One region of the Pseudomonas sp. LB3P31 genome, then DNA from elsewhere that is predicted to be linked to it. Evidence: predicted binding sites of a transcription regulator. Region 1 holds the regulator's gene; each other region holds the start of a gene.
The links. Region 1 encodes FliA, which starts transcription of late flagellar genes. Its sites were predicted from a motif close to CTAAAGTTTNNNNNNNNNNNGCCGNTAA; they were not measured.

Region 1 (5,502 bases):
TCACATCGGGCTTGAGGGCCAGTGCCTGGTCGATCGCCTCTTTGCCGTTGGTTGCCGTGCCGACCACCTGGATGTTCGGATCCGCCGAAAGAATTTCCGAAACACGGCGACGGAAAAACCCTGAATCGTCCACCACCAGGACTTTGACTGCCATAAACACTCCATTAGCAGGAGCGAGGCTCAGTCGCCCCGCTCCAGCAGAATCAAATACGCCGGGTGGCGTAACGCTTGAGCATGCTCGGAACATCGAGAATCAGCGCAATGCGGCCGTCACCGGTGATGGTGGCGCCCGACATGCCCGGGGTTCCCTGGAGCATTTTGCCCAATGGCTTGATGACCACTTCTTCCTGGCCCACGAGTTGATCGACGACGAAGCCGATCCGCTGGGTGCCCACCGTAAGGATCACCACGTGGCCTTCGCGCTGCTCTTCATGAGCAGCGGAGGCCACCAGCCAGCGCTTGAGATAGAACAGTGGCAGCGCCTTGTCGCGCACGATCACCACTTCCTGGCCATCGACCACGTTGGTACGCGACAGGTCGAGGTGGAAAATCTCGTTGACGTTCACCAGCGGGAACGCGAACGCCTGGTTGCCGAGCATCACCATCAGGGTCGGCATGATCGCCAGGGTCAACGGCACCTTGATCACGATCTTGGAGCCCTGGCCCTTGGCCGAGTAGATGTTGATCGAGCCGTTGAGCTGGGAGATCTTGGTTTTCACCACGTCCATGCCCACGCCACGCCCGGACACATCGGAGATCTCGGTCTTGGTCGAAAAGCCCGGGGCGAAAATCAGGTTGTAGCACTCGGTGTCGCTCAGGCGATCGGCCGCATCCTTGTCCATCACCCCGCGTTTTACCGCGATGGCGCGCAGGACGTTCGGGTCCATGCCTTTGCCGTCATCGGAGATCGACAGCAGGATATGGTCACCTTCCTGCTCGGCCGCGAGGATGACCTTGCCGCCACGGGACTTGCCCGAGGCTTCGCGCTCTTCCGGCGACTCGATGCCGTGGTCGACGGCGTTGCGCACCAAGTGGACCAGCGGGTCGGCCAGGGCCTCGACGAGGTTCTTGTCGAGGTCGGTTTCTTCGCCGACCAGTTCCAGGATGATCTCTTTCTTGAGCTGGCGGGCCAGGTCGCGAACCAGACGCGGGAAGCGTCCGAAGACCTTCTTGATCGGTTGCATGCGGGTCTTCATGACCGCGGTCTGCAGGTCCGCCGTGACCACATCGAGGTTCGACACGGCCTTGGACATGGCTTCATCGGCGCTGTTGGCACCCAGGCGCACCAGGCGGTTACGCACCAGCACCAGTTCGCCGACCATGTTCATGATTTCGTCGAGGCGCGCGGTGTCCACGCGCACGGTGGTCTCGGCTTCGCTGGCCGGCTTTTCAGCCGGTGGCGCAGCCGGTGCACGGGCTGGCGCAGGCTTGGGTGCTTCGGCTTTGGGCTCTGGCGCTTTGGCCACTGCTTTTGGCGCAGCAGCCTTGGCCACTGGCGCGGCAACTGCAGCGCTGACACCGGTAGCAGTGCCGACTTCGGTAAATTTACCTTTGCCGTGCAATTCGTCCAGCAGCGCTTCGAACTCGTGATCGGAGATCAGGTCACCGCCTACGACCGCAGCCGTTGGCGCAGCCGGAACTGGCGCAGACGCAATCGCCGACTCCAGCGCTTCGACGGCAAAGTTGCCCTTGCCGTGGAGCTGGTCGAGCAGTGCTTCGAATTCTTCGTCGGTGATGTCGGAGCTGTCGCCGGCGGCTTTAGGAGCAACCGGCGCTGCCGGGGCGGCTGGCGCAACCACGGCGTCGACGGCGAACTGGCCTTTGCCGTGCAACTGATCGAGCAATGACTCGAACTCGTCGTCGGTGATTTCGTCGCTGGCCACCGTAGTGCTGACAGGCGCAGGCGCAGCAGCAGGTGCCGCTTCTGCCTGGGCCTTGACGGCGTTCAGTGAGTCCAGCAGTTGTTCGAATTCGTTGTCAGTGATGTCAGCCGATTCGCTTTCAGCCACAGGCGCCACTTCGGCAACCGGTGCAGCCTGGTCGGCAGATTGCGGCTCGGCCAGACGCGCCAGCGACGCCAGCAATTCAGGGGTGGCAGCCGTGATCGGGCTGCGCTCGCGGACTTCGGTGAACATGCCGTTCACCGCGTCCAGTGCTTCAAGAACCACGTCCATCAGTTCCGAGTCGACGCGACGGTCACCCTTGCGCAGGATGTCGAACACGTTCTCGGCGATGTGACAGCACTCCACCAGCTCGTTGAGCTGGAGGAAGCCGGCGCCTCCTTTTACAGTGTGAAAACCGCGAAAAATTGCATTGAGCAAGTCCGCATCATCCGGTCGGCTTTCCAGCTCAACCAGTTGTTCGGACAGTAGCTCTAGAATCTCGCCGGCCTCAACCAGGAAATCCTGAAGGATCTCTTCATCGGCGCCGAAGCTCATTAATGGGGTGCTCCTACAGGTCTAAAATCCAAGGCTGGATAGCAAATCGTCCACATCGTCCTGACCGGACACAACGTCTTCTCTTTTATCGGCATGAATCTGCGGACCTTCACCCTGAGAGAGATGTTTTTGTGGATCTTTTTCAGCCAGCATCGCTTGACGGTCATGTTCGATGCCCGCAAAGCGGTCCACCTGACTGGCCATCAGCACGAGCTTGAGCAGATTGCTTTCAACTTCGGTGACCAATTGAGTCACGCGCTTGATCACCTGACCGGTGAGGTCCTGGTAATCCTGGGCGAGCAGAATGTCGTTGAGGTTGCTCGACACCACGCGGTTGTCTTCGCTGCTGCGTGTCAGGAAACCGTCGACGCGACGCGCCAGCTCGCGGAACTCTTCAGCCCCGACTTCGCGACGCATGAAGCGGCCCCAGTCGGTGCTCAGGGCTTGCGCTTCCTGGCTCAGGCCGTTGACCAGGGGCGTAGCGTTTTCCACCAGGTCCATGGTGCGGTTGGCGGCGGCCTCGGTGAGCTTGACCACATAACCCAGGCGCTCGGTGGCGTCAGTGATCTGCGAGACTTCCTCGGCTTGCGGCATGTGCGGGTCAATCTGGAAATTGACGATCGCACTGTGCAACTCGCGGGTGAGCTTGCCCACCTCCTGGTACAGGCCGCGGTCACGGGTCTGGTTGAGCTCATGGATCAGTTGCACTGCGTCGCCGAACTTGCCCTTTTCAAGGCTCTCGACCAATTCGACGGCGTGTTTTTTCAGGGTCGATTCAAAATCGCCCTGTGAAATTTCTACTTGCTCCATAGCTCCCCCGTGGCGCAGTGACTCAACCTATGCGTTCGAAAATCTTTTCGATTTTTTCTTTCAACGCCTGGGCCGTGAAGGGCTTGACCACATAGCCGTTAACACCGGCCTGGGCTGCTTCGATGATTTGCTCGCGCTTCGCTTCGGCGGTCACCATCAGCACGGGCAGGTGCTTGAGCTTTTCGTCGGCGCGCACGTGGCGCAGCAGATCGATGCCGGTCATGCCGGGCATGTTCCAGTCCGTTACCAGAAAGTCGATGCTGCCGCTGTTGAGTACCGGGATGGCGGTAGTGCCATCGTCGGCCTCGACCGTGTTGGTGAACCCAAGGTCACGCAACAGGTTTTTAATGATCCGCCGCATCGTTGAGAAGTCATCAACGATGAGGATTTTCATGTTCTTGTCCAATTCGACCTCCAAGCAGTCTTAAACGCGCCCAGCACCTGGACACGCCATTTCATTCAATCCGGCAAAGCACTCGATGACTGTCTGGAGCACAACAGATCGCGACCGGCGCGTGTGAAACCCGCCAGCCCGTTTGCAGTGTCCCCACACTGCCTTCAGCGCGCTCGCCACTCCCCCAAACGCCCCCGCAAACGGGCCGCGCACTGGCTGTGTAACTGGCTGACCCGCGATTCGCTGACCCCCAGGACCTCACCGATTTCCTTGAGGTTCAGCTCTTCGTCGTAGTACAGCGCCAACACCAGTCGCTCACGCTCCGGCAAATTGGCAATCGCGTCGGCCAACGCAGCCTGGAAGCGTTCATCTTCCAGGTCGCGCGATGGCTCCGTATGGGCACTCGCGCCATCCTCGTGCAGCCCTTCGTGTTCGCCGTCCTGTAGAAGGTCGTCGAAACTGAAGAGGCGGCTGCCCAGGGTGTCGTTCAAAATCCCGTAATAATCGTCAAGGCTCAATTGGAGTTCGGCCGCAACTTCGTGATCTTTAGCGTCGCGACCGGTTTTAGCTTCAATTGAGCGAATTGCGTCGCTGACCATCCGGGTATTGCGGTGGACCGAACGTGGCGCCCAGTCCCCCTTGCGCACTTCATCGAGCATCGCGCCGCGGATTCGAATGCCCGCGTACGTCTCGAAACTCGCGCCTTTGCTGGCGTCATACTTGGTCGATACTTCAAGCAGGCCGATCATCCCGGCCTGGATCAGGTCTTCGACCTGGACACTCGCCGGCAAACGCGCCAGCAAGTGGTAGGCAATGCGTTTTACCAGTGGCGCGTAACGCTCGATCAACTCGCCCTGAGAATCGCGGGCTGACTTCTTGTAGAGGTTATAGCCACTGGCGGTCATAGCACAGGTCCTGCCGTCTGTTGCACGAGACGCTCGACGAAAAATTCCAGGTGCCCGCGCGGGTTCGCCGGCAGCGGCCAGGTATCGACCTTCTGCGCAATCGCCTTGAACGCCAGCGAACACTTGGAGCGTGGAAACGCTTCATACACCGCACGCTGTTTCTGCACGGCCTTGCGCACGCTTTCGTCATACGGTACCGCGCCGACGTATTGTAGGGCGACGTCGAGGAAGCGGTCCGTGACCTTGGTCAACTTGGCGAACAGGTTGCGCCCTTCCTGCGGGCTCTGGGCCATGTTGGCCAGGACGCGGAAGCGGTTCATGCCGTAGTCGCGGTTGAGCAACTTGATCAGCGCGTAGGCGTCGGTGATCGAGGTCGGCTCGTCGCAGACCACCAGCAGCACTTCCTGGGCCGCCCGCACGAAACTGACGACCGAGTCGCCGATGCCCGCTGCGGTGTCGATCACCAGCACATCGAGGTTGTCGCCGATGTCGCTGAATGCCTGGATCAGCCCGGCGTGTTGCGCCGGGGTCAGGTGCACCATGCTCTGGGTGCCGGACGCGGCCGGCACGATGCGAATCCCGCCGGGGCCTTGCAACAGAACGTCGCGCAGCTCGCAGCGGCCTTCGATCACGTCGGCCAGGGTACGTTTGGGTGTCAGCCCCAGGAGGACGTCGACGTTCGCCAGCCCAAGGTCGGCGTCCAGAAGCATGACGCGCCGGCCGAGCTCTGCCAAAGCCAGCGACAAGTTCACTGACACGTTAGTTTTGCCGACGCCACCTTTGCCGCCGGTCACCGCGATCACCTGTACGGGATGCATGCTGCCCATGTTATTTCTTTACCTTGTCTTGCATAGACGGAGGCCACATTACTGGCTGCGCGTTCATCAACTGAACAATGCATGGCAGACCATCGATGTAGGTACAAAAACGATTCATTAATACCTCAGCCAACCTG
Region 2 (5,502 bases), 1.1 Mb from region 1:
GCTTGGGATCGACAAAGCGCGCACCGGGGATATGCCCTTGGGCGTAGCGGGCACTGCTGGTGAGGTCCACCAGGATCAGATTGCGCGCGTCGAGCCGGGCGAGCAGGTCGCCAGGCTCGATCACCAGCGCCAAGCCAGAGAAGTCAGACATGTGAGGTCTCCAGAGCACAAAAAGGAGGATTGTAACGCAGCCTCATTGGCCGCGGTGGCTAAAGCTGTGCAGCGCCTTCTCGATGCATTGCGCGGTTTTGCCGAACGCTTGCACGGTGATGTCCGAGAACGGCCCGCCGCCCTGATCCGCGACCACCAGCATGATCACCCGGCCATTGTTGACCAGTGACCGCAGCAGCAAATGTTCACCGGCAAACAGCGAGCGCAGGCTGGCGGGCAGCAGCGCGGAGAACTGTGCATTGTTCTCCGGGGTCAGTCGCACCTGTGCCTGCTGGCCAAGCAGGCGTTGCAGCACGCTGCTTTGGCTGACCTGGAGATTGAGAGTGGCCGCCTCTTTGGGCAGTCCTGCGCTTTGATGCACGCGCAAATTGGCCTGGGTGCGGTCGGCCATCAGGATCATCACCCGCCGCATGCCGCAGGCGAGCAGTGCATCCCGGGCGGACGTGGTCAGGTGCATCGCATTGGCGAAGCGGCTCGGTTCCACTAGCAGCTCGGCACAGGCCGTGCGCCATTTGGCCAGGTCGGCGGCAGTCGGCGGCGGGGCTGGCTGCGAGCCTGCGGGCAGGCGCCCGGTGTGCCACGGCCAGATCAGCGAAACCGCCGGGTGCCAGAGGTCCGGCATCGAGTGATAGCGAGCGCTGTTGGCGGCCTGCTGGTGCAGTTGCTGCTGCACCTCGTCCATCGAAACCTGCAGATAAAGGCTGGTCAGGTACTGCCAGCGCCTGCTGTGAGGACTGTCCCAGGCCTGTTGCGCCGACAGCGCCAGGCCGTTGGCCAGCAAGACGGTGTTGGCCGGCTGATTGAGCCAGCGACGCAGCGTCGGGTCGTCATCGAGACGATTTTGCTGGCGCTGCGGGTGATCGCTGTCGCGGGCAATGCGCAGCACCTTGACCAGTTCCCGCTGCTCTTTTAGTAACAGGCGGTAACCCTGCTGCACCCAGATCGGCAGGCGCCACAGGTCGACCAGGGCCTGGCAGATGTCCAGCAGGCGCACGCCGAACAACTGCTGTTCGACCTTGCGCGCGGATTCGCCTTTATGGATGACGCGCCGTTCCCACTCTTCAAGGAGTTGCGGATGGCTCAGCGCCAGCGGCCACAAGGGAGACAGGAACAGCAGGCTGCCCCAATGAATGTCCTGCCACAGGCGCGCCAGGCGACTGGCGAAAAATCCGTTGGCCTGCTGGGTGGCGTGCTGGCTGATCAGCTGCAATTGGCGCAGGGCGACCGGGATTTCCAGCTGCGGCAACGCGGGCAGGCGGGCGAGCAATTCCTCGGTGCGTTTCAGGCCAAGGCGATTGATCGCCACTTCGAGGTTTTCTGCCGGTTCGCTCATGCCGCTCTGGGCTTGCCGATTGGCTTCGCGAATGACGCTCAAGGCCAGGGCCGGGCTGCCCTGCATCAGCTCGGCGATATCGCGCAGTGAGCTGCGGTTGTTGCGAATCGCCTGGCAGACCCGGTCGTGACTGGCCTGCGGAACCGGCAGCCGTACGCTGTCGAGAAGCTTGATCCAGCCTTCGAGCGTCGTCGGTTTTGGGGTTGGAACGTGCGTTTCATTAGCCATGGTTGGACGTGATCATCGTCTGCATTACCTGCGCGCTGAATGAGCCAAAGTGGCTTTTCGCCTGAACGGGCTATAGTCTGGCGCAGTTTTGCCGATAAGTAGAAGAAGAGATTTTTTAACTTCCGAATATGACCTTGAACCCGACTCAGTAAGTGCTCTCCTACCTATGGCTAAAATAATCGGCATCATCGTCGTGTTCGCGAGCGTGCTCGGCGGATACGTGCTTTCCCACGGCAAAATTGCCGCGCTGATCCAGCCTTTCGAGGTACTGATCATCGGCGGCGCAGCGCTCGGCGCATTCCTGCAGGCCAACCCTGCCTACATGACCATGCACGTGCTCAAGAAATCCCTGAGCATGTTCGGATCGCGCTTCAGCCACGCCTTTTATTTAGAAGTGTTGGGCCTGATCTACGAGATCCTCAACAAGAGCCGCCGTGAAGGCATGATGGCGATCGAAGGCGACATCGAAGATGCGTCCGCCAGCCCGATCTTCGCCAAGTACCCGACCGTGCTCAAAGACGAGCGCATGACCGCTTTCATCTGCGATTACCTGCGCATCATGTCTTCCGGCAACATGGCTCCCCACGAGCTTGAAGGCCTGTTCGACATGGAACTGTACAGCCTCAAGGAGGACCTTGAGCATCCGTCCCATGCGGTCAACGGCATTGCCGACGCCATGCCGGGCTTCGGTATCGTCGCCGCGGTATTGGGCATCGTGGTGACCATGGCCTCCCTCGGTGAGGGCGACCAGAAGGCGATCGGCATGCACGTTGGCGCGGCGCTGGTGGGGACCTTCTTCGGTATCCTCGCAGCCTACGGTTTCTTCGGCCCGCTGGCTCATTCCCTGGCCCACGATGCCAAGGAGGAGCTGAACGTCTACGAGGCCATCAAGGCTTCGCTGGTCGCCTCGGCCTCTGGCATGCCGCCATCGCTGGCGGTGGAGTTCGGTCGCAAGGTCCTGTATCCGGCGCACCGTCCGAGCTTCTCCGAGCTGGAACAAGCGGTTCGCGGACGCTGAGTCATGGAAAACAACCAGCCGATAATCATCAAGCGCGTCAAGCGCATCGCCGCCGGGCATCACGGTGGCGCCTGGAAAATCGCCTTTGCCGACTTCGCGACGGCGATGATGGCGTTCTTCCTGGTGTTGTGGCTGCTGTCCACCGCAACGCCCGAGCAGAAGATCGCTATCGCCGGCTATTTCAAGGACCCGATCGGTTTCTCCGAAAGTGGCACGCCCTACATCATCGATCTCGGCGGCTCGCCGACCCTGGCGCCGGAGAACACGCTCAACCCTGAGGTGAAGTCCCAACCGCAGCCGGACAAGGTCACCATCGATACCGAACAGGTCGAAGGCATGGCCGAACAGGTCGAGAAAGAGCGCCTGGAACTGTTGCTGCAGGAGCTGCAGAACAAGGTCGACGAGAACCCGCAACTGCAGAAATTCAAGGACCAGATCCTGTTCGAGATCACCCCGAACGGCTTGCGCATCCAGATCATGGACGCAGAAAACCGGCCGATGTTCGACTCCGGCAGTGCTCGTCTGAAACCGTATTTTGAAGACATCCTGCTGGCCATGGCCGACACCATCAAGGCGGTGCCGAACAGGATCAGCATCAGCGGCCATACCGATGCCACGCCGTACACCGGCGGTGGCGAGTTCGGTAACTGGGAACTGTCGGCCAACCGTGCCAACGCTGCCCGGCGCGCACTGGTGGCCGGCAGTTATCCGGAATCGCAGGTGGCGCGCGTGGTTGGTTATGCCTCCTCGGCCCTGTTTGATCGGGTGAACCCGTTCAACCCGGTCAATCGCCGAATCGACATTGTGGTGTTGACCAAAAAGGCCCAGGAAGCGATCGAAGGGGCGCAAGGTGCCGATCCTTCGGGCTCGCTACCCCAGGGCCAGGGCGCGCCGGGTGAAGTCCCGGCCCCGCCGGTCGACCCGAATGCCTTGCCGGCAGACAAGCAGCCGATACCGGCGCATGAGATTCGCGAGCGGTTGAATCTGTTCGAGGATGCGGCGCCAAAACCGGCGAAGCAGTAGTGCTACGAAAAAGCCGACAGCAGATGTCGGCCTTTTTGTGGCTGTTCGCTTGCCTCAGATGCCGCGGCGAATCCTGTTCTTGAGGTCGGCGTGGAAGCGCTCGGCGTTGGTTTTATTGTAGCTGCGCGTGGACTGGCTGCCGGTAATCGAATCCAGCGCAGCCGAGCGTTTGAGCATCACTTCGTTTTTGTACGCATCAATGAAGAACTCGATGTCCTTGGCACAGGTCATTTTCGGCCACTTGTCCAGGTACAGCGGCAACTCCGTAGGCCCGGTCTTGAAGGAGCAGATGCGCCGATTGCTGATCGTCGCTTCGCCGATTTCAAACGGCACCCACCACGACTGCGCGGTTCGCTCCGACACGACTGCCAGCAGGTGCGTGGACTCGTTGATATTGCGCGTGATGACCTCGGTAATGTCCTCGGTGGTCTGGGATTCGGGGTCGAGCACGTCCAGATAAGTCTTGATGCCGGCCTGGATCAGGCGCGAATTGATACTCATCGCGTGGACTCGGTCGACGTGGCGGTAGCTGATAAACACTGGCATCAGAAATGTCCCTTGATTGCGAGTTCGCGGTAGTAGGCACCGAGCGCTGTCAGGCGGCAGCCGGTGGAGTGGAGGGCGGCGTAGTACATGTGCTCGGCGTCGACCGGCTCGATCAGGCTGTGGCGGTTGCACTTCTGCAGCTGGGCGAAGACCTCACCATGGGCCGGGTTGAAACTGGACTCGGTGGGTTCGTAGCTCGGGTCCAGGGCAAACACCGACTCCGCCTCGGCAAACCAGTCGGGCAGCTTGCGCAGGATTTCCTTGGGGATCAGCGGCGAGACTTCCCGCAACGAAATGAACTGCGAGACGTTGGTCTTGAACACCGGGCGCTGTTCCCAGGCGTCGAGCGCGTTGTCGACGAACGAGTACAGGCTGCCGGGGGTGATTTTTCCGAGGATGTTAGCCGCGCCGCCGTGTAACGCCTGGAGCAGCAGGCCGGTGAACACGCCATGATTGGCGCCTTCCATGGCCGGCTCCTCTTTCTTGCAGGCGGTGAGAATGGTCATGCCCTCGCCAACCATGCTGGTTTCGCTGCGCAATGCCCGGACTTCTCCCGCAGAGCCGCTCTGGCAACAGTCGAGGATGACCACCTTGTTCTTGATCCTGGTGGCTTTGGACGCCCAGTTGAGGATGTCGCTGATGCGAATCCCGTCCTTGGGAGACTTGTAGTCTTGCGGCACCAGCATGCCCTCATCGGTATCCAGGTCGAAGGCGCCATGGCCGGCGAAGTACAGCAGCGCGACGTTGCAATCACCGGAAAACAGATCGCGAATCTGGTCTTCGATTTTCTCGCGGCTCAAGAAGTCCTCGGCGGAAGTCAGGACGATGTTCTTGAAATTCGGATCGCCGTTGGCGTTAGTCTTGAGCACCGAAGCCATGGCCATCGCATCGTTGTTGCAACCGTTCAATGGGGAGACATGGTCGTAATTGTTAATGCCGATAAACAGGCCCTTGCGCATGATTCAGTCCGCCGTGTGAGTGCGGATGGCACTGATGATGCTGAGGGTGTTCCACGCGCACTCGGCATGCGCCGCCCGGCGTACCACCGTGGAAATCCGTTCGGCACCGAAGGGCTTGATCGCGATGATGACCTTGCCCATTCGTTGGGCGATCGCGATTTCCTTGTTGATCCACTTGCTGTACGTGGAATACATGCCGGCCATGATCAGCACAGCCGAGCAGG
Region 3 (5,502 bases), 290 kb from region 1:
GCTGCTCATGACTGGCCACCAGATGCAGGCATCTTTTGACCAGGCTGCCGCCAGGCAATTGCTGATTACCATCCGCCCAGCTCATATGGCCCTGCGCCCCCGGGATGATGTCGGCGATGCCCACCGAGGCCACGGTATCCAGCAGCCCCAGATACTCCACGCTAATGGGTAATTTCAGGTCGAGCAGCGTCAGGCTCGGCGTCGAGCCTGAGAGCATCTGATTCAGCCAGCTGACAAAGGCCCTGGCTGCCGCTGCCCCCCGGGAAAATCCGTACACATACAACTTGAGCCCCAGCAACTTCATCTGGCCGGGTTGCGGCTGGGTCAGGGCAATACGCAACGGTTTGGCCAAGGCAGCCAGTTGCTTGTTAACTTCGCGACTCCGGTTGGCGAAACCAGTCGGCCACTCCAGCCCCGGCAGGGAGCCCATGGCCTTCACCGCAGCGCGCAGACTCGCGTTGTCCAGTCGAGGCTGCCCCAGCGTGCGACGCAGGGCGTCGATGATCATCATCAACGCCCAGTTGATACGCTCTTCGCCATAGGTGGCAAAGGCCAGGCCAAGGGTGCCGTAGTCAAGATCGCCGACTTCGGTAAAGGGCGTGCCCACACCCGGCATGTAGTACTTGAAAAATTGACCGTTGCCGGTGCCCGCTTCATCGGTCAAACCTCTGGCGCTACTGCTGGCGTGGGCAGTGCCGCCTACTCCGGCGCCAATGCTCGCGCGGAATAAACGGGCGATATTGGTCGGATGCTTGGGGTCTGACAGATAGAGATCATTGTTGAGGTTATTGCCGGTGCCATCGAAGAACAGACTGACGTGTACAGTCTTGCAGCAGGGCGCCATTACTCGGCGTCCGGCGGCCACCGACAGGGCATCGTGGTAGTCACTCTCCTGGCTGCGCTGGAGCCGGTGGTTCTGGTAAATCTGCGCGGGACGGCTGGGTAAGCGGCCCTGGATGGGGAACTGGGGCGGGTAGCAAACAGCGGCGTGTTTTACTTCGGACATGACTGAGGCTCCGGCAATTGCAGAGGGGTCTTGATCGGGTATTCGGGGCTGCCATAGGCGTAGCAGGAGGTGCTAACCTGAATTTCGTCACAGGGCAGGAAGTGCACGGTGATGCCGCAGACTTTTTGGCCCGTGTAGTCGGGGACTGGAACTGCTCGGCTGTGTTGACGTTTCTGCGCCTCGACTTTGCCGACCCAGGCCAGATATTTAGGCCAGTCGGCGAATCCGGGAAACTCGTCAGCGAGCGCACTCACGCCGCTGGCCCCAGTCTCCCAATCAACCCGCACAGTCATCCCAGGCTGCCAGCGCGAAGGCGCGATGTAGCAGCAGCCTCCCCCGCCGCCCTGGTAGGGACCGATGATGTCCAGGCCTGAGCGGCCATCGACCTTGAAATGATTGATGGCCCAGTGCGTGTGGTTTATGCCTTCGATGGTGCTGGCCTGCGCATTCGGAGCAAAGAGAAGCCCGGCCAGTTGAAAGAGCAGCATGAAGGAATAACTGAGGATCGAAGATTGGAGCTTGCGCCTCCTGCCCAGTCTTCCTGGCTGAAAGGCACTCATGTTGTAAGTGAACTGTCTAGACGGTGGTCGATGGGCAAAAACTGAGACATGGTCAGGCCTTCCTGGTCTGGATCGGGACGGTCAGGAAGGGCTGTGCTTCCACCCTGGTCCTAGGGTTTAGAAGCTTTCGCTAAGGCACACCTAGGTGGGAATAGGACGCTTCTGATGGATGCGTAGGAAGTTTCGGTATTTGCTCGAACCGAAATTTCCTACTCGCAATGCATCCATTTCTTACTTCTTTCTTTTGGGATATCCCGCACAGTCTCCCGCGCCGTTTTCTGATGGCGCAGAGGGTCCGTTTACGAAGTTGGTCCTACAAACGGGCGAGTTTTGAGACGCCGTCTTCGGAGATTTCCTTCAAGTTTTGGCGGCTTGCATGAACTGGTGCGCGGTGGGTTGGATGGGTAGTCTTTCGATGTCGCTGCGAAGGCAGTGGCTGGGTGTAGGAACCCTTCATAATTCACCGCGCATCACCTTTGTCGCTTGATTTCGGCACTTCAATCGTGTCGGCGTAATCGTTAGCGGCGGTCGTGCGCGGGACACGCTTCGGCGTGGCTGAGTTGGTGGATTCTCAGTTTCCTACTCCCGCGTACGGCTGCCACCCAAGCCCGTAGGAAAGGCCGTTGGTAGTTCTTAATCATCCACCGAAGGCCTATGAAAAAATGACGATACTTCAACCCGAACAGCCCTATTCAAAACCAACGCCCTACCCCGAAAATCGCTTCAAGGCGCTCACCAGTAACTGTGATGACATGCCCACTTTTTTCATCGATGCCCAGGCGCCGCTCGATGTCCTGGTCGATGCTGCCAATTACCGAATTCATGCCGTTACCCAGGTGCTGGAGAATCTGTCCATGCGTGGGTCGGTGGAGTGTCAGTCTTTTATTCTTAGTGATTTTGCGCTGCTTTGTGCCATTCCGTTGAGGGATGGGTGTGATGTGTTGGATGTGGTTCGGCGGCGGTTGCGGCCTGGGGCTGCTGGTGGGTGAGAAACTGCTGCAGGGATCAGACAGGTTTGGTGGCAGGGCTGGAGTCATCGCGGGCAAGCCTTGCTCCCACAGGCAAGCACTGCACCCACTGGCAAGGATTGCTCTGTAGGCAGGCATTGCTCCACAGGAAAGACTTGCTCCCACAGCTGTTCACTTTAGTGTTCCCTCTGCCAGAGTTTTGGTGCAGTTTTTTTGTGAAGCCAATCCCAGCTTTGAAAAATAAACTCAACATTTCCCCTGCCCCGCCGAAACCCTGTGAAAGCCTCACGGATTGAATATGCCATGCGTAATAACCAGCCCATTACCCAACGCGAACGGACTTTTCCGGCTCAGCAGCGGTTGATTTCCACGACCGATGCCAAGGGCGTGATTTCCTACTGTAACGACGCCTTTGTCGAGATCAGCGGGTTTTCTCGCGAGGAACTGATTCGGGCGCCGCACAATCTGGTTCGTCATCCGGACGTGCCAGCGGCGGTGTTTGCGCATATGTGGGGGACGCTGAAGCAGGGGCAGCCATGGATGGGCATCGTCAAGAATCGCTGCCAGAACGGCGATCATTACTGGGTTAACGCCTATGTGACGCCGGTGTTTGAAGGCAATCAGGTGGTCGGTTATGAGTCGGTGCGGGTCAAGCCGACTGCCGAGCAGATCCGTCGGGCCGAGGCGCTGTATCAGCGGATCAATCAGGGCAAGTCGGCGGTGCCTGCCAGCGATAAGTGGCTGCCGGTTTTGCAGGATTGGGTGCCGTTTATTCTGGTGAGCCAGTTGAGTTTCATGATTGGCGCCACGCTGACTTCGCAGTGGGGGTTTGCGCTGGCCGCCGGACTTTCGGTGCCGTTGGGGTTGATGGGTTTGAGCTGGCAGCAGCGCGGGTTGAAGCGCTTGTTGCGCCTGGCTGAGCAGAGCACGTCCGATCCGTTGATTGCGCAGATGTACACCGACAGTCGTGGCGCTCAGGCGCGGTTGGAGATGTCGATTTTAAGTCAGGAAGCGCGTCTGAAAACTTGCCTGACCCGGTTGCAGGATACGGCCGAGCATCTGACTGAGCAGGCGAAGCAGTCCGATACCCTGGCGCATAAGAGTTCGACCGGGCTGGAGCGTCAGCGGGTTGAGACTGAGCAGGTGGCGACTGCGGTGAATCAGATGGCGGCGACCACGCAGGAAGTGGCGAGCCATGTGCAGCGCACGGCGGATGCGACTCAGGAAGCTAATCGCTTGACCGGTCGTGGGCGTGATATTGCCGGGGAAACCCGTGATGCGATTCAGCGGCTGTCGGTGGTGGTGGGGGAAACCGGGATGACGGTGACTCAGCTGGCCAAGGACAGTGATGAGATCGGTGGTGTGGTGGATGTGATCAAGGGCATCGCTGACCAGACCAACTTGCTGGCGCTGAACGCTGCGATCGAAGCGGCGCGTGCGGGTGAGATGGGGCGCGGGTTTGCGGTGGTGGCGGATGAAGTGCGGCAGTTGGCGCAGCGTACCAGTGAGTCTACCGGGCAGATTCATGCGTTGATCGCCAAGTTGCAGCAGACCGCGAGTACAGCGGTGCAGACCATGGAGGCCGGGCATCGTCAGGCTGAGGAAGGTGTGGCGCGGGTGCTCGAGGCGGATCAGGCGCTGGTGGGGATCAGTGAGGCGGTGGCGAATATTACTGATATGACTACGCAGATTGCGGCGGCTACGGAAGAGCAGAGCGCTGTGGCTGAGGAGATTAGCCGGAACATCAGTAATATTTCGCAGCTGGCGGATCAGACTTCGGAGCAGGCGCAGCATTCTGCGTTGTTGAGTGAAGAGCTGACGAAGACGGCGAGTACGCAGTATTCGTTGGTTGAGCGGTTTAATCGGTAGGGTTAGAGGCAAGATCAAAAAATCGCAGCCTTGGGCAGCTCCTACGGGAGCGCGTGAATCTGGGCGTTCCCGTAAGTGGGAACGATCAGAGTTTGAACAGCACAGATCGGCGCGTTATCCAACTGTCACTAGTGACAGTTACGCATTTGTTTAGCAAACCCTACTGTCTCCAGGGCAAACAGAAAGTTTGCTTAGCCCACGCAATGGAGATTGAGAAATGGATAACGAACGCAGACTGAACAGCATCAATAAAAAACGCCCGTATGACGCCAGTCAGGTTTTCAAGTGGCGTTTTAATTCAGAAGACTCTTTCATCGATGCAACTCATGCTGCGGTGTATCTGGATGAGTACCCTTCCGGAAAACGCGTTTGGGTATGGGAAGGCTGGACGGGGTCATTCGACACTGACGACATTTTTTTTTACGACTTCACCATACCTTACATCAACGACGAGCCGATCGACCGCCAATTTGAAATGGGCAAGGATGGACTTACTTTCGCACACGTTTTTTGGTTGCCGAACGATCAGTTGGGTGCGGTAAGCGCGCAATCGGCGATTGTCCATATCAAGTTTGACCCTGAAACTGGAGTCAGTGTTGGGGCATTCGAGGCAGAGTTTTTGGGGATTCATCGATCGCCTAAGGGTAAGTTTTCCTTGAAGCGAGGGGTTGGTGATGCGTGAAGTCTGGCGTTTCCCTGGGGGAACGTTAACGCGATAGGGCAAGGTTGCGGCCCGAGCCTTCGGCGGCTCCTAATGGAGTTGTGTGGTGACAGGGAACCCGGGGCTTCGAGCTTCCGGGTTTTTTATTGTCAGGTTGGGAGTGGTGGTGGTTGGTCGGCCGCCATCGCGAGCAGGCTCACTCCTACAGGGTTTTGTGTTGGTGGCACTCCAGGAACGCCGCCACTTTGTTTGCTGTTGCTGTGAGGTGTTGTTCATGGTTAAACCCGGAAGCCTTCAGCGGTTTCAGATCATGATTCCCCGCCACCAGCCAGAACACCTCGATGCTCGGTGACAGCGTGTAGCCCTCGACCGCCGCGCGATTCCCCAGCGCATCCCGTTCGCCCTGGACAATCAGCGTCGGTGTCTTTAACCCTGCCA
Region 4 (5,502 bases), 2.7 Mb from region 1:
CTCTCCTCGACCTTGGCTGCGACGATGAATTCCCGCGCCCCGCGCCAACCGCCGGGAGCCTGCTCTTTCTGATCGTAAATGCTGGTTTCGGCCCCGATCAGGATATCGGCCAGTTGGCCATAGGCAGCACCCCAGGCGGACATCACTTCGGGGGTAGCGATCTCGTCGCCCAGCACTTCGGAGATGGCCCGCAGCAGGCAGGTACCAACGATCGGGTAGTGCTCCGGCAAAATCTGCAGCGCCACGTGCTTGTTGATGATCTTGGCCACCAGGTCGCCCAGCTGGTCGAGCTGATCAATGTGACGGGCATACATCAACACACCGTGTGCCAGGGCGCGGGGTTGGTCACCGCTAGCCTGGTGGGCCTGGTTGAACAGCGGGCGCACTTCGGGATATTCGGAGAGCATCATGCGGTAGAAGTGAGTGATCAACGCTTCGCCGCCGCTTTCGAGCAGTGGCACGGTGGATTTGACGATTGCACGATCTTGAGCGCTAAGCATAGGATGACTCCTGGGGTTCTATTCTGTTGCCTTAAACGTATCAGTTTTCGTGCCATGTATTTATTATTTTAAAATCAATAAGTTAATCAATTAATAGTCATTAAGACCTGGACTGATTTATAGTCATATCGACTACATGGAGTCACTATGACTGCAAAAGCACTGCTTACTACCCTGCTTCCACTGGTCTCCGACCTGACCCGCGAACTTCCGGAAGGCGAGCGCTATCGGCGTCTGCTCGAAGCCCTGCGCGCCCTGTTGCCCTGCGATGCCGCCGCCCTGCTGCGTCTCGATGGCGAATGGCTGGTGCCACTGGCTGTCGATGGATTAAGCACCGATACCCTGGGGCGCCGCTTCAAAGTCAGCGAGCACCCGCGTTTCGAAGCGCTGCTGCGCAATCCGGGGCCCACCCGGTTTGCCGCCGACAGCGACTTGCCGGATCCCTACGACGGCCTTGTCGATGGCCTGCATGATCACCTGGAAGTCCACGATTGCATGGGCTGCCCCTTGTTTATCGACGAGCGCCCCTGGGGTTTGCTGACCCTTGACGCCCTCGATCCGGAACGCTTCGAACCGATCGAGCTGGACGCCTTGCAAGCTTTCGCCAGCCTCGCGGCCGCTACGGTCAACGCCGCAGAGCGGATCGAACGCCTGGCCAATCGGGCCGAACACGAACATCAGCGGGCCGAGGTCTATCGGCAGGCCAGCGGTCAACAGAACCGCGAGATGATCGGTCAGAGCAAGGCGCACAAACGCCTGGTCGAAGAAATCGACCTGGTCGGCGGCAGCGACCTGACCGTGTTGATCACCGGCGAAACCGGGGTCGGCAAGGAACTGGTGGCCCAGGCGATCCACGCCGCTTCCGCCCGTGCCGACAAACCGATCATCAGCCTCAACTGCGCGGCCTTGCCGGAAACCCTGGTGGAAAGCGAGCTGTTCGGCCATGTCCGCGGCGCGTTCACCGGAGCCATGAACGACCGGCGCGGCAAATTCGAATTGGCCGATGGCGGCACACTGTTTCTCGATGAAGTTGGCGAGCTGTCCCTGACAGTCCAGGCGAAGCTGCTGCGCGTACTGCAAAGCGGCCAGCTGCAGCGACTGGGTTCGGACAAGGAACATCAGGTGAACGTGCGACTGATTGCGGCAACCAACCGCGACCTCGCCGAGGAAGTACGCAGCGGTCGCTACCGCGCCGACTTCTATCACCGACTGAGCGTCTATCCGCTGCTGGTGCCGGCGCTGCGTGATCGCGGGCGCGATGTGCTGTTGCTGTGCGGTTATTTCCTTGAACAGAACCGCTCGCGCATGGGCCTCAACAGCCTGCGTTTGAACAGCGATGCCCAGGCGGCGTTGCTGGCTTACGACTGGCCGGGCAACGTGCGCGAGCTGGAACACCTGATCGGCCGCAGCGCCCTGAAGGCGCTGGGTCATTGCAAGCAACGACCGAAGATTCTCAGCTTGAGTGCGGCAGATCTCGACCTGCCCAATGCCAGTGCAGAAGTAATGGCAGAGGCGCCGGCCGTGGTTGCGGCGGCGCTGGTTTCGGGCGATCTGCGTGAAGCGACCGACAGTTACCAGCGGCAATTGATCAGCGCCTGCCTGGAGCGGCACCACAACAACTGGGCCAGCGCAGCGCGTGAGCTGGGGCTGGATCGGGCGAATCTGGGGCGGATGGCCAAAAGATTGGGCATGAAATGAAGGTCCCATCGTCGGAACGCCGCCCGGAGCAGGCTCACTCCTACAGTGGATCAGCGTCGTTCTCCCTGTAGGAGTGAGCCTGCTCCGGGCGGCGTTCCGACGATGAGGCCCTGCCATTCAACCGAAATGCTAAAGCCTGCCCCCATCAAGTCGATAACCCGGCATCGATAGCTGTTGGCGATCCCCGGATCGCTCATCACCTTTTCCACAGAAGGTTTTTATGTCCTCCAACAAAGCCCGCGCAGATTCACTTTCGCTTCTGCTGTTTACCTTGCGCAGCGGCAAGCTGATGGCGATCAACCTGCTGAAAGTCAGCGAAATCATCCCCTGCCCGCCGCTGACCAAACTGCCGGAGTCGCACCCCCACGTCAAAGGCATCGCCACCCTGCGCGGCATGTCGTTGTCGGTGATCGACCTCAGCCGCGCGATTGGCGAGCGGCCATTGGAGGATCCCAATGGCGGCTGCCTGATCGTCACCGACGTCAGCCGTTCGAAACAGGGCCTGCACGTGCAGGCGGTGAGCAAGATCGTGCACTGCCTGACCACCGACATTCGCCCCCCGCCCTACGGCTCTGGCGGTGTGCGCTCGTACATCACCGGGGTCACCTCGGTCGATGGCACCCTGGTGCAAGTGCTGGATATCGAAAAAGTCATCCACGGCATTGCCCCCGCGCAGATCGAATCGGCGCCGACCGAACTCAGCATGGAAGACGCCGAGATCCTCGGCAATGCACGGATCCTGGTGGTCGACGACAGCCAGACCGCGCTGCAGCAATCGGTGCACACCCTGCGCAACCTCGGCCTGCAATGCCACACCGCGCGCAGCGCCAAGGAGGCCATTGATTGCCTGCTGGACTTGCAAGGCACCGAACAGCAGATCAACCTGATCGTTTCGGACATCGAAATGTCGGAGATGGACGGTTATGCATTTACTCGTACGCTGCGCGAAACCCCGGACTTCTCGCACCTCTACGTGCTACTGCACACTTCGCTGGACAGTGCGATGAACAGCGAAAAAGCGCGGCTGGCCGGGGCCAATGCGGTGCTGACCAAGTTTTCCTCGCCGGAGCTGACCAAGTGTTTGATCGAAGCCGCCAAGGCGGTCGCTGAACAGGGTCATTGAGTCTTGGCCGAGCAATTCTGTTTCCTGATGCGGCGCAACCTGGCTGAAACGTTGCCTGCAATCGCCTGGCCGCAGGCAATCGTCTTTACCGAGTACCACCCGGAGCTAGCTGAGGCGGTTCATCGTTTGATGGAGCTGGGTTATCAGCACGGCGGCGGTCGGGTGCCAGCGCTGGATGTCTGGCAACGGCGTTTTGAAACCGATCCTGAGTACGACCCGAGCCTGTGCTTCATCGCTCTGGATGCCGAAGGTATTGTGGGTGTCTGCCAGTGCTGGACAAGTGCCTACATCAAAAATCTGGTGGTGCATCCACGGGCTCAGGGCCAAGGATTGGGACGCGCGTTGTTGCTGCATGCGTTCAGCGTATTTCGGCAGAGGCGCGAAGGCTTCGTTGATTTGAAGGTGCTGGAAGATAACCATCGGGCGCAGCGATTGTATGAAAGTGCCGGGATGTATGTGGTGCGAGGGGAATTGGTGCCTGCCTGACACACCGCCATCGCGGGCAAGCCTTGCTCCCACAGGTATGGGGCCGCACACCAAAATTCGACACCAATCCTGTGGGAGCAATGCTAACTCCCAGCGGTATGTGCCTGCACCCAACGTCTGACACCCATCCTGTGGGAGCAAGGCTTGCCCGCGATGAGGCCGCCATATTTAACGTCAAGCCATCAGGCATACTCGGCCCACACATGCCCAAGGATCCCCAAACCATGAAAACAATCAGCCTGACCCTCCTCTGCCTCACCGCCATCGCCACCCAGGCCCAAGCCTCCAGCCCTGATGCCTGGGCCGCCTTCGACAAGGCCGTGCTCGCCAGCTGCACCAAAGCCAGCGGCCTGAAGAACGCCAAACCCGTCGGCAAAGCCGCGCAGTTCGATGACCGGGTCGAGTACACCGCGCTCCTGCTGCAAGGCCAATACTCGCAAAAACACATGAAAGGCCAGCAAGGCACCGAGCTGTGCCTCTACAACAAGAAAAGCAAAATCGCCTTTGTCACCGAATGGGATTCCATCCGTGCGCCGGCCAAGTCCCAATGAATGGCGCATAACTTGCTTCCATGCAGGCCTTCGCGGTGACTTTCCGTCGCCGTTTTCCTGCTTTCGGATGCGACTGACCGCTCAATGAATACGACGTTTTCCTGCGTAGGTTGTGGCAAATGCTGCAATGATCACCACGTCCCCCTGACCCTGGACGAAGCCCGTATGTGGGCCGCTGACGGCGGTCAGGTGATCGTCCTGGTCGAGGGTTTCCTGGGCAATGGCCTGGGCCTGCCGGAGCAGCAGCGCGAGCATGCCGAGCGCCGATCGGCGCGGGTTGGCAGTGGCAATTGCGAGGCGTTTGTGGCGATCACCTTCGCCGCGTACAACCCGGGCCGCTGCCGGAATCTTGACGAAGACAACCTCTGCCGCATCTATGAGCGCCGCCCGTTGGTCTGCCGCATCTACCCAATGGAAATCAATCCGCACATCCCGCTCAATACCGCCGTCAAGGAATGTCCGCCGGAGTCATGGGAAACCGGGCCGCAGCTGATCGTCGGTGGCGCACTGGTCGACCAGCCACTGGCCGAACTGATCCAGCGCTCGCGCCAGGCGGACCGCGATGATGTGCAGCTTAAGGATGCTATTTGCGCGCTGCTGGGCATTCGCACCACGGCGCTGAAGGGCGACGGCTTTACCGCCTACCTGCCAGACATGGTCGAGTTCGCCACGATTTTTGACGAACTGGCCGGCCAGACTCTGCCGGAATGGGTCAGTGAGTGGCTGTTTCATGTGTCAGGGGAAGACATCGCCAGCCAGGTGCAAGCTGCGGGGGCTGCAGTAGCCAGCGAGACCTCGCCAAACTATGCGTTCATCTCCTTGCGCGCGGCTTGATGGTTTAACGCTTACCCATCGACCGACGGGTACCCGGAGGTGCCGCGCCCGGCGTCTTGGTATGGCCGTTCTTCGCGCCGTTCTTGTACCAAGGCTGATTGGCGTTCTTCGCAGCAGCCAGGTCACCCGGTTTGAACGGGAACTTGAATGCCGGGATTGCCTTGGTCTCGCTGTCTGCGCTGGAGTCGACGCTGTCTGGCAGGTCTGCCTGGGCGTCGCTCGAAGCGTCGGCAACCGGCGTTTGTGTCGGGGAAGTCATGAAAGCTCCGGGTGATGCAAAAGAGTCGGGCCCGGTCAGCGAGCCGCGAAA

Region 2: motA (flagellar motor stator protein MotA) is a predicted target of FliA. The motif match lies at 1,803-1,830, and genes of this name have one in related genera.
Region 3: ACYZTK_RS06445 (methyl-accepting chemotaxis protein) is a predicted target of FliA. The motif match lies at 2,780-2,807, and genes of this name have one in related genera.
Region 4: ACYZTK_RS20300 (chemotaxis protein CheW) is a predicted target of FliA. The motif match lies at 2,328-2,355, and genes of this name have one in related genera.

Annotation. Positions count from the first base shown of each region.
Region 1 is NZ_CM142710.1:1,717,584-1,723,085, forward strand. It holds gene ACYZTK_RS07740 (protein-glutamate methylesterase/protein-glutamine glutaminase) at 1-154, opposite strand, end outside; gene ACYZTK_RS07745 (chemotaxis protein CheA) at 204-2,438, opposite strand; gene ACYZTK_RS07750 (protein phosphatase CheZ) at 2,460-3,248, opposite strand; gene ACYZTK_RS07755 (chemotaxis response regulator CheY) at 3,271-3,642, opposite strand; gene fliA (RNA polymerase sigma factor FliA) at 3,807-4,547, opposite strand; gene fleN (flagellar synthesis regulator FleN) at 4,544-5,374, opposite strand; gene flhF (flagellar biosynthesis protein FlhF) at 5,491-5,502, opposite strand, start outside.
Region 2 is NZ_CM142710.1:2,829,245-2,834,746, reverse strand. It holds gene ACYZTK_RS12905 (rhodanese-like domain-containing protein) at 1-151, opposite strand, end outside; gene ACYZTK_RS12900 (HDOD domain-containing protein) at 194-1,732, opposite strand; gene motA (flagellar motor stator protein MotA) at 1,899-2,750, shown strand; gene motB (flagellar motor protein MotB) at 2,754-3,773, shown strand; gene ACYZTK_RS12885 (toll/interleukin-1 receptor domain-containing protein) at 3,828-4,319, opposite strand; gene ACYZTK_RS12880 (caspase family protein) at 4,319-5,278, opposite strand; gene ACYZTK_RS12875 (TIR domain-containing protein) at 5,282-5,502, opposite strand, start outside.
Region 3 is NZ_CM142710.1:1,431,128-1,436,629, forward strand. It holds gene ACYZTK_RS06430 (DUF2235 domain-containing protein) at 1-1,006, opposite strand, end outside; gene ACYZTK_RS06435 (DUF3304 domain-containing protein) at 994-1,494, opposite strand; gene ACYZTK_RS06440 (hypothetical protein) at 2,229-2,555, shown strand; gene ACYZTK_RS06445 (methyl-accepting chemotaxis protein) at 2,838-4,403, shown strand; gene ACYZTK_RS06450 (hypothetical protein) at 4,621-5,085, shown strand; gene ACYZTK_RS06455 (alpha/beta family hydrolase) at 5,267-5,502, opposite strand, start outside.
Region 4 is NZ_CM142710.1:4,445,521-4,451,022, reverse strand. It holds gene hmpA (NO-inducible flavohemoprotein) at 1-500, opposite strand, end outside; gene norR (nitric oxide reductase transcriptional regulator NorR) at 648-2,198, shown strand; gene ACYZTK_RS20300 (chemotaxis protein CheW) at 2,419-3,321, shown strand; gene ACYZTK_RS20295 (GNAT family N-acetyltransferase) at 3,349-3,807, shown strand; gene ACYZTK_RS20290 (hypothetical protein) at 4,032-4,358, shown strand; gene ACYZTK_RS20285 (YkgJ family cysteine cluster protein) at 4,443-5,192, shown strand; gene ACYZTK_RS20280 (hypothetical protein) at 5,197-5,451, opposite strand.